One region of the Paenibacillus sp. Dod16 genome, then DNA from elsewhere that is predicted to be linked to it. Evidence: riboswitches for the same ligand, from Rfam matches in the RefSeq annotation. Region 1 holds a riboswitch; each other region holds the start of a gene.
What was found. A riboswitch is a leader RNA that binds a small molecule or an ion and turns the genes downstream of it on or off. The one in region 1 is predicted to bind cyclic di-GMP.

Region 1 (3,282 bases):
GCTTCAACTGTTTATCAAGAATATAAGCGGATGAATTGCATATTGGTCTGCCAATTGGAATGGTCGATTCGAAATCACGTTCGATCGGGAAGTAAGTGGAGAACGTCGTGTTTTCCGTTGGACCGTACATATGGATCATCCGCAGATCGGGGCACCTCTTCCTTACGGCATTTACGTGCTTCGGCGATAACGCTTCTCCGCCGATTAGCAAGGTGTCTAACATACGAAAGGCGTCTGGGTCCTGTTCGGCCAGATTATGGAATTGAGCCGTAGTCAGAAACCAAGCCGTAATGCGGTGGCCGATGATGGTTTCCTTCAATTTGTAAAGGTCAAATAGGTCCGTGTCCTTCATCAAATACAAAGTAGATCCGTTCAAAAGGGATCCCCAAATTTCAAAGGTCGACGCATCGAATGTTATTGTACCGGTTTGCAAAATTCGATACTCCTTGGAAAAGTTGAAATAATTGGTATTCTTGACCAGTCTTACGATGTTACGATGCTCAACCATGACTCCTTTCGGTGTCCCCGTTGATCCGGAAGTATAGATGATATAGGCTAGACTTTGCGAGGTTGCTGCAGATATCGTATGGGGACAGCTGTCAAGGCTTAGCTGCGCGTTGTCCCAATAAATTACTTTTCCCTCAAATGCTATGTCAGGCTTCCAACTGGAAGGAGCCAGTAAAAATCCCGCTCGACTGTCCTTGAGCATATATTCGATTCTTTCGCACGGAAAATCGGCTTCGATGGGCATATAAGCGCCGCCAGCTTTCAATATGGCTGTAAGCCCGACAATCATATTGACAGACCGATCCGCGACAATGCCAACGACGCTCTCCGGCTTAACGCCGTGATCCTGCAGTGCTTTTGCAAGCTGATTCGCGCGTTCGTTCAATTCCCGATAGGACATCTGATGGTCCTCGGTCATGACCGCCGGGCGATCGGGGGTTAAACGGACCTGTTCCTCAAACAAGTAATGGACCGTTTGGCTGGAAGGATAGTCCGTCTTAGATCCGCTGAAAGCCTGAATCTGTCTCTCCTCTTCTTCCGACATCATACGTATGTCGGCAATCACCTTCTCGGGGAAATCAACTACTTCATGCACGATTCGGCTCAAGTGGCCGCTCATCTGCTCGATCGTTTCTTTTCTGTAGGAGCGGGTCGAATATTCAAGGTGTATCATGATAAATTCCTTCTTAAAAGCCGTCAAAGCAAGCTCAAACGTCCCCAGCTGATCGGATTCATAAGGAGTGGCATTGGCGTTTTGCCAAGTAAACGCCGCTTTGATGAACGGGTTGCCGCTCAAATTCTTTCGCATATTCCGATCTTCGAGTGCTTGCATCGTGGTATGCTTGACTTCTATCAGAAACTTACCTAATGGCTTATGTACAGTAGGAGAGTAACGTATAGGAAACATCTGTCTTTCCAACAGATACCCAATTACGGGATCATCCTCGCCGGTATATTTGGCAAGCAGGATCGCATAACAAGCCATAAGTGCCATATCCACAGTTATTCCGAAATTGAACGCAAGTTCATGGAGTTTTCGGGTCGTTGCAAAATCAAGGGAAAAACGAACCTGGTTTCCTTCATCGTCGGCCCATCCCCCCCTCGGCAATTCGTCAATTGATACATCACAAGTCGTTTGTTCCATGACCATCAACCTCCCGGATAATCGATTCATTAATGTCTGATTGTTAACGAACAGAAAAATCCTCTTCGCATTCTGCGATCAAGTAATGTCCCCCTTCAACCCCAAACTAGTTTTTTATAGCGAAGCCACCGTTGTTTTTTGGAACGTCAAAAAAACCCCTTTCTTCAATTCAAAATAATGAATAAAACGGAGGTTTCCCGTTGTATTCGGCAACTGGCTGGCATTGCGGTCGCAGTAGATCCCGCATTAGCCCCTATAGCTTTGCGTCGCCACCTTTCGGTGGGTTTGCTATTGTCGTACAAAAATAGTATTTAAATTGTAAACCATGATTATATTATGTATTCGATTTACAATTACTGTATCTTGTTTCCAAATGAAAATCGATAGGTCTTTTGTTCAATATTGTCTTTCAAGAATGGTTTTGATGATATTGATAACTATCATAAAGCTCTAGGTCGCGATAGTTAATCTTTACTAATTTTTTCTATTCCCCGACTTCACTACACTTCACTTAACTATGTATTAAAGCTATTCTTTTCAAAAGAAAGGCAGCGATTTTCTGTAATTACTTGGATATTAGATGATGGCTGATCAAGAAAATTGTTCTATTTTTTAACTTCACTCCTATATCCATTGACCTAATTGCGACAGCAGGAATCATCAAGTCCAATAACTTTTGCCTCCTGTCAAACAGGACTAAATTACCATCTATAACTGGTAAGGACATTTCGCTTCCGATCAGAAAACTTTCATAAGTTCAACCCACTTGGTAATTCCATCCTTCAAGTTCCCGGTCTAATGGATCACTGGATAATAAAATAAAGAGCCGTTGTCCAGGACAACGGCCTCATATTGCTATATGTCATGAACAGTTTTAAAAAGGTCCGGTTATTTTCACCTTGATTTTATTGGATTCAACTGTTACCCCGTTCAATGTAATTCGAATCGACAACTCGGCTTGCCCCGGATGCTTGGCGATAATCTTTCCTTTGGGGTCGATCACCGCCTTATCCGGACGGCTGCTCAAATACTCAATGTGAGCGCCGGATAACTCCTTAGTCGTTCTTCCTCTCTCAAGGAAGACTTCGTAGGAATAACCGACCTCATCTCCCGGGTGAAGCTGGAGCGATTCAGCCTCGAGCTGTACTTTGTCCAGCGGCATGACCAGATTCGGGTCGCTATACTTCATCAGCTCGCTGCCATATTTGAAATAGAAGTTGCCAAAGTCGTCCTGCGCCAGCTTTTCCGCATTGCTCTCCAACAAGATGGACAGCGATTTGCTTGCTGTGTCAATCTTAAACATCTTACTCGTGTACGTATGGTCAGCAACATATCCCGTATAAATGGTACCGTACACATTGCCGTCGGTTCCAACGGTCAATCGAGGATTGCTGTGTGCATAATCTGCTGTAGGAAACATATCCTCACTGTAAATAATCTCTTGGCGTTCCGTATCATAGATGAACAGAGCCCCCAGCGCCATTCCCCATATGTTACCGTCCGGGCCCCATATCAAAGAGGTTACTGCTTTTTTGCCCGGAACAGGTACCTGTTCCAGCTCTACTCGGCCTGATGCTGTATCGTAAATGGCAAGTTTCCCCTCTCCGCCGGTCATCGCGCCGGTGGCCATA
Region 2 (3,282 bases), on a different contig from region 1:
TTTTCTTGAGTATATAGGCGGTATCCCAATCATGATCATAAGCATCCGTAAATAAATCAACCAGCAATCGGTAACCTTCCTCTGTAAAGTTGGAAGGATGCTGCAGCATATAACATGAAACAAGCCAAAAATGTAAAGCATATAACGCTGGATCACGATGTTCCCAGACAAGGGGAAAACCGAATAATTCATAGCAGGAAAACCCATCTACCTCCTTAGATCCACACTCAATACATCTTCCAGACTCCATTACGGTGTGATGATCAGCCACTTTATAATCCCCCTATCCTAAATGCTACTTTCCCCAAGATTAATAGATTGACGTTGCGTTACGTCAACTCTTTGTATTCAACCAAATAGAAACACATTAAGGCACAGAAGGTATCTTCTGTGCCTTATTGATTCAAGTATGAAGAAGATCTACTTTCTTTCGATATATTCCTCTTGGTTTTTTAATTCCATGTAACGAATAATCAGCTTATCCAACGACTGTGAAATTGCGACAACATCTTGATGCACCAGTTCGAAACTGCTCGCCACTCGCTCAAGTTCTCTTCGGAGAAGTTCGAGTTTTTTCGATACTTGTTTGAGTTCGCTCTCGATAGAAATCACCTTGTTCACCTACCCCCGTCGTAACAAGTGATTGATGACAGCTGCCACAGTTATCGATAACGCGAATCAGTTTATATAACTTACTTATCATTATAAATTTCGACGACAACAAAAAAAATACCCAGAATTGGGTAATCTTTATTTTAAGACAAGTTTTATGACGATTATGTAAATTTTTTAAGAAATGCTCCTTTATGGTTGACCCTCGTTTTTGCATAGATCTTTTTAATAAAAGTACGAACCGTGCTTTGGCTAATACCATAAATATCAGCAATTTCAGGGACATTTTTATTCTCAAGCCACCCATAGGCTATTTCTTTCTCGCGATTCGTCAATTCATATTGGTGAAAGTGAGAATAGATCAGCTCCCTTTGCAGAACGGGATCCTTTTGAGGTGATTTTTCTTCAATATTCTTGGCCAGGTGTTCAATGAGCGGTATGGCAAATGTAACCTCGTGCAAATAATGAAAACTAAGACCAAGGTAGCCTATAATCACATTTTTTATTCGAAGGGGGGTACAAACACACGCCAATTCTGAAAACACACGATTACAATGCTCGGCCCCAATTACGACAGAAAGCGCTTGTTGTTCCATGGATAATGAAATGGCATTGCTTCCTGCGTCTTTCATTGCCAACGAGGTCCCATTTTTTATATTATTCCTCTCGAGGAAACTTCTTAAAGAACCTGTTCCGCAATAATCGATAACGGCACCATCCGCATCTGTTATAACAAATAAATAAGGTATGGACAGCAAATTGTTCATATTCCTGGTTTCCTCTTGCAGCAAATAAAGAATTTCTTTCCGTTCAATCAACCTTTGTTTCATTTCAGTCATACTGAGGATATTAGGAAAATGATTGTTTACTTCTACCAGTGTTCTTTGACCCATTATTCCCCCTCTTCCCTTGTAAGAATAAGCGATTAATAATGAAAGCGATCTCCTATTCATCACTGCTCATTCGACAGCTCACAGCAAAAAATAAAAAAACCCCATCCATTATGATAACCACAACAAAATAGACGGAGGCTTCCGTCGTATTCGGCAGCTGGCTGGCATCGCGGTCTTAAGTAGATCCACATTAGCCCCTGTAGCTTTGCGTCGCCGCTTTTCAGTGGGTTTGCTATTATCGTGCGAAGTAGAAATTTGTCGAATATTCTAACATGTTATGACATATCCAAACTATAACTTGCATTGTTTTTCATTTAATATAGGCCGCACGACCCAAATTTCCATATTTTTGTTAGATTTGTCAATCACTCTTACACATATGCAGAATCACTTTTTGCGCCAAGCGGGTTGATAGACCGATTTCGGGGGAGGGAACTGGTGAATCCAGTTAATGATCCGGGTCGATATCCACTGGCATACAACTGCAAGGATAATAATTTTCCAATCGATTACATAGGCAGCGAAGGCGAATATAATTCCATTCATCCAGAACAATGAGGTGCCCGGGTTGATTCTTTTATACTTATAAATGGCTAAGGCAACATAACCGATTCCCCCATTCGATACCCTCTGCTTTATAAGGATGGCGACACCTGTTCCGAGAATAACCGAGCCGAATAGAAGATCGATCCATACGTTGCCGAACGGGGGTTCTAGGAACACCTCGAAGAAATTAACGGAAACGGACGTCACTGTTATAACAAATATGGTCCCGAAGGCACTGACACCATCAAGATAAGGGACTGTAAAGGCAAGGAAAATAAAATTGGCCAGCCACAGTCCGAGACTCATCGGGATCTCGAACGCATGGTTCAGAAGCACCGCGATCCCTGCTCCTCCTCCCGAAGGAATGGCGTGAGGAAACAAGAACATGGCCATGGCAAAACCTTGAATGATGGAGCCGGCGGTAATGTAGAAGAGTTTCTTAGAAATATGACGATAGAAAAAGGGGCTCTTCCGCCCGGGTAGGATCTGTAAGTTCACACGGAATCATCCTTCATAGATTAGAGTAACAAGCTAGTCCTGCTTTTTTAAGTGTATGCTTGTTCCCTGGAGGGGATACCGGGATAGATCTTTTTAACGAAAATATGTATAGGCTGACTCTGGAGATATCCATAGGCAGCCCGCTAGTATTTATCATTCTCTTGTGGTTTGGTCTATGTTTAAATTACGTAACAAAATCCATCGGTTTGTTTCTCTCTCACCCCGAGTTCAAACGTATCTTGACGAAGACCCCGGCGCATCGTTTCAAGGGAAAGCACTTCGGTGGGTTGGATATTTCCCAAATGCACATGAGATCCGAATTTGCGGAGAAGCATCGCTTGCTGCTGCTTAAGAGGTGCCTCCCAAATCAGCTTTCTTGCATCCGACACGTTGTCGATGATATTATTTATCATTTCTTCCTGGCACTCGCCATGCTTATCGTAAATACCGATGCCTAGTCCTGACTCGCGCGCTTCAACAATGATAAACTCCGCGCCTACGTCTAAATCCGCTTCCATCGTATACGCGAGCATTTCGGCGTCGATGTGGGAACCGGATTGTTTTTTACCATACTCCGTATAAACCCGAAGTCCGCGTTGTTTACCTTCCCGGATGAGCTCCGTTCGTTTTTTTCGAGACATCTCAATCGTGCCGTCAGATACTTCTATAGCGTTAAATCCAAGTCGGCAAACGGTATTAAAAAATGCGGGGACGACATCTTGCTGCACGGCTG
Region 3 (3,282 bases), on a different contig from region 1:
AACCGTATTAATTCCTACTAATATGGCGTCGACTTTGTTTCTTAATTTATGTACTACAAGCTGTGTTTCATCACATGTAACCCATTTAGAATGCCCCGTTGACGCGGCAATTTTTCCGTCAAGCGTCATGGCTACCTGGGAAATGATAAACGGACGTCGTTTTGACATATTGTGCACGAATCGTTCATTAAGTAACTCGGCTTCCTTCCCCAATACACCCACATCAACTTCTATTCCATTCTCTCTCAATAATTGAATGCCTCTTCCGGCCACCTTCGGATTCGGATCCTCCATCGCCACGACAACTCTTGCGACTCCCGAATTTAAGACTAATTCTATGCAAGGAGAGGATTGAGGGCTTGGTTCCAGCGTAACATAGAGCGTTGCGCCTTCGGTATACCCATCAGCCATCCGGAATGCGTGTACCTCTGCGTGAGGTTCCCCAGCCTTTCTATGAACACCTGCGCCGACTACTTGTCCGTCTTTGACTATCAGTGCGCCAACGACCGGGTTCGGATTGGTTTTCCCACTGGCCGTACCTGCCAAATCCAATGCCAGCTTCATAAATTGTTGGTCTAATTTCATATGATTAACACTCCCCATCATAATAAAGCGGTCTCCACCAAAGAGTCGTAAATATGACCCGATTTTTCGATCTTCGTTGCCAAATACCGATTATTATGCTCGGATACATCTCCCCAAATGGATTTATGATGATCGGTTAAAAGTCCCTTTTCCCGCAAAGACTGCAGCTTTCTAGGGTTGTTTGTAATAAGGGTGACTGGTTTTTGCCGCAAGCTTTGGAGTACACGTATGGCTTCATCATAAGATCGATGGTCATCTGCAAAGCCAAGGCTTAGATTGGCCTCTACAGTATCGCACCCCTCATCTTGCAAAAGATAAGCTAACGATTTTGGGAAAAGCCCTATTCCGCGACCCTCGTGATTCGCCAAATAAAAGAGAGCTCCACTACCGTTTTCAATGATCATGCGCATGGATTGCCGCAGTTGGTAGCCGCAATCGCATCGTTTACTTCCAAAGATATCTCCCGTATGGCAAATGCTGTGCATCCGTATCAAGGCATGCTCCTCATTGGCAAAATCGCCATATACTAGTACGGAAGACTGCTGATGTGAAGTGAGATCTGCCTGAGATAATGATTCCAGAATGTCATTCTTATCCATAAATGAATTGCCTGTATTTAACCATGTATACCATTTAAATACAGCCTCATGGTCCTCCAACTGCACAGGGAGCCGAACGGGACCAACAAGACCGATGTTGGGACATTCCGGCTGTTTAAGAATGGTTAATTTACTAGCTAGCAATTTCCTGACCTGGTCCATAATCATGAATACAACTCCTTGTTGGTTTAGATGGGGATCAATCGATTGGTTTGTTTCCCTCCTTGAAAACGTTGGCAGTTTTTACGTCAGCTACTACTTCTCCAACCTTAAAGAATTTGGTTGGGAAATGGAATTTTTTTATAAATAAACACAAAAAGCCCCTGTCTGAATAGACGGAGGCTTTTCCGTCGTATTCGGTAACTGGCTAGCATAGCGGATACGAGTGATCCGCCTTAGCCCCTATAGCTTTGCGTCGCCACTTTTCAGTGGGTTTGCCATTATCGTACGATGTCATTTCATAAAATAAATCCGCGATCATTGCCGAATATGGAAGAACACACCATATCGGAAACAATCGAAAGTAATAGCTTTTTATCATATAACTACCAGATGAATATAAAATACATTTTTATGAAATGCAACCTAAATATAAACATGACCCGAAAGAATCACCATAGATTGCCTTCTTCCCGCTTCACTTCCTCAACGATCGCTTGAACCCCTTCCTCAATCTGATCCAATCGTGCTCTGGAAATGCTGATACGTATAAACTTCTCGCGCATAAGGTTGTTAGATAGATAGAACAGCTTGCCGGACACCACATGAATGTTCCGCTCTTTCAGCCGCCTGATCAACCGCTCCAGGTTAACGGTCTGCGGCAGCTTAAACAGCTTATATATGCCGCCGTCGCCAGGCACGGCTTCAATCCATCCGGCTCCCTCGTATCGCTGCACAGCCGCATTCAGGGCTTGCATTCGGGTTTCATACTGGCTGTAAATCTTCTGTTTATGCCGTTCATACATTCCGTTGCTAATATAAATTTCAAGCGCCGCTTGGGACAGCAGCGACGTATCCCCATAACTTTTAAAAGCACGGAACGTATCGAGCAAACGTTCCGGCAGGACGACGGCTCCCAGGCGCAATCCTGGGAAAATAATCTTCGAGAAGCTCTTCAAATACACCACATGCGATGTTCGGTTGTAGGCATAGATGGGATCATATCCCCGTTCCTCGCCTAGATCAGCCATATAATCGTCTTCCACGATATAAACATCATATTTCGCCGCCAGGTTAGCAATGGCCTTTCTCTGCTCTGCGGTGTAGGAGTTGCCCAGCGGATTATGGTATCTCGACATCGTATAGAAAAATTTAATATGTCCGGATCGAAATTGCTCCTCCAGAGCCTTCAGGTCGATCCCCGCTGCCGTGCGGGTGATTCCGATAACGGGCACTCCTTCACTCTCCAACAGCTGTAAATAATTATTGTAGCTGGGCTGTTCGACCAGAATGACGGACTTTCCGCCGGGAAACGGCATTTTTGTCAAAATCTCAAGCGCCTGCTGGGCGCCTGCCGTAATCATAATCCTCTCCGCGGAAGTGAACACTTGAGCTCCTGCCAAATGGGAGACCAGGGTGCGGCGCAGTTTCTCCATTCCTTGCGGATCACCATAGGTAAACAGCTCATATTTATAGGTATCAATCGCCTTGTTCAGGCAATGCTGAAAATCCAGATACGGGAATACGTTCACGTCCGGAGAAGCCGACGCAAAATCAATCAAACTCTTATCCATGTTATTCGAATCCCCATCTTTCTGGACTACATAATAACCGCTTTGCGAAACCGAATAAATGGCGTGCCGTTTCTCAAGTTCAGTATAAGCACGAATCACCGTACTAATGCTGCACCCGTAGGATTGTGCCGCACTTCGAACGGAAGGAAGCTTCTGCCCTGAACGATATTGGCCTTCCTGAATTTTCGATTCCATATCGGTAAGAATGGATAAATATTTTTTCATTACCCCGCCCCCTCGCGACTCTTATTATACAGGATCTCAACACTGTATCGGTACAGTTGTCAAAATAGGGTATGGTTTCGAACCCATCATTATCCTATATTCAAGTAACCGTTCGCTGTGTTGGGAACACCTTCCCGGCC

Region 2: it holds a riboswitch for cyclic di-GMP, as region 1 does, so the genes downstream of both, ACPV3A_RS03920 (LuxR C-terminal-related transcriptional regulator) here and ACPV3A_RS23590 (non-ribosomal peptide synthetase) in region 1, are expected to answer to the same signal.
Region 3: it holds a riboswitch for cyclic di-GMP, as region 1 does, so the genes downstream of both, ACPV3A_RS03575 (GTP cyclohydrolase II) here and ACPV3A_RS23590 (non-ribosomal peptide synthetase) in region 1, are expected to answer to the same signal.

What each region holds. Positions count from the first base shown of each region.
Region 1 covers NZ_JBNDYG010000034.1:95,577-98,858, reverse strand. The annotation lists gene ACPV3A_RS23590 (non-ribosomal peptide synthetase) at 1-1,651, opposite strand, end outside; cyclic di-GMP riboswitch class I at 1,857-1,951, opposite strand; gene ACPV3A_RS23585 (hypothetical protein) at 2,526-3,282, opposite strand, start outside.
Region 2 covers NZ_JBNDYG010000003.1:429,924-433,205, forward strand. The annotation lists gene ACPV3A_RS03910 (DUF5946 family protein) at 1-271, opposite strand, end outside; gene ACPV3A_RS03915 (Spo0E family sporulation regulatory protein-aspartic acid phosphatase) at 421-621, opposite strand; gene ACPV3A_RS03920 (LuxR C-terminal-related transcriptional regulator) at 777-1,505, opposite strand; cyclic di-GMP riboswitch class I at 1,655-1,749, opposite strand; gene ACPV3A_RS03925 (YitT family protein) at 1,893-2,537, opposite strand; gene ACPV3A_RS03930 (phosphosulfolactate synthase) at 2,729-3,282, opposite strand, start outside.
Region 3 covers NZ_JBNDYG010000003.1:348,681-351,962, forward strand. The annotation lists gene ribD (bifunctional diaminohydroxyphosphoribosylaminopyrimidine deaminase/5-amino-6-(5-phosphoribosylamino)uracil reductase RibD) at 1-585, opposite strand, end outside; gene ACPV3A_RS03575 (GTP cyclohydrolase II) at 603-1,352, opposite strand; cyclic di-GMP riboswitch class I at 1,540-1,633, opposite strand; gene ACPV3A_RS03580 (PLP-dependent aminotransferase family protein) at 1,796-3,142, opposite strand.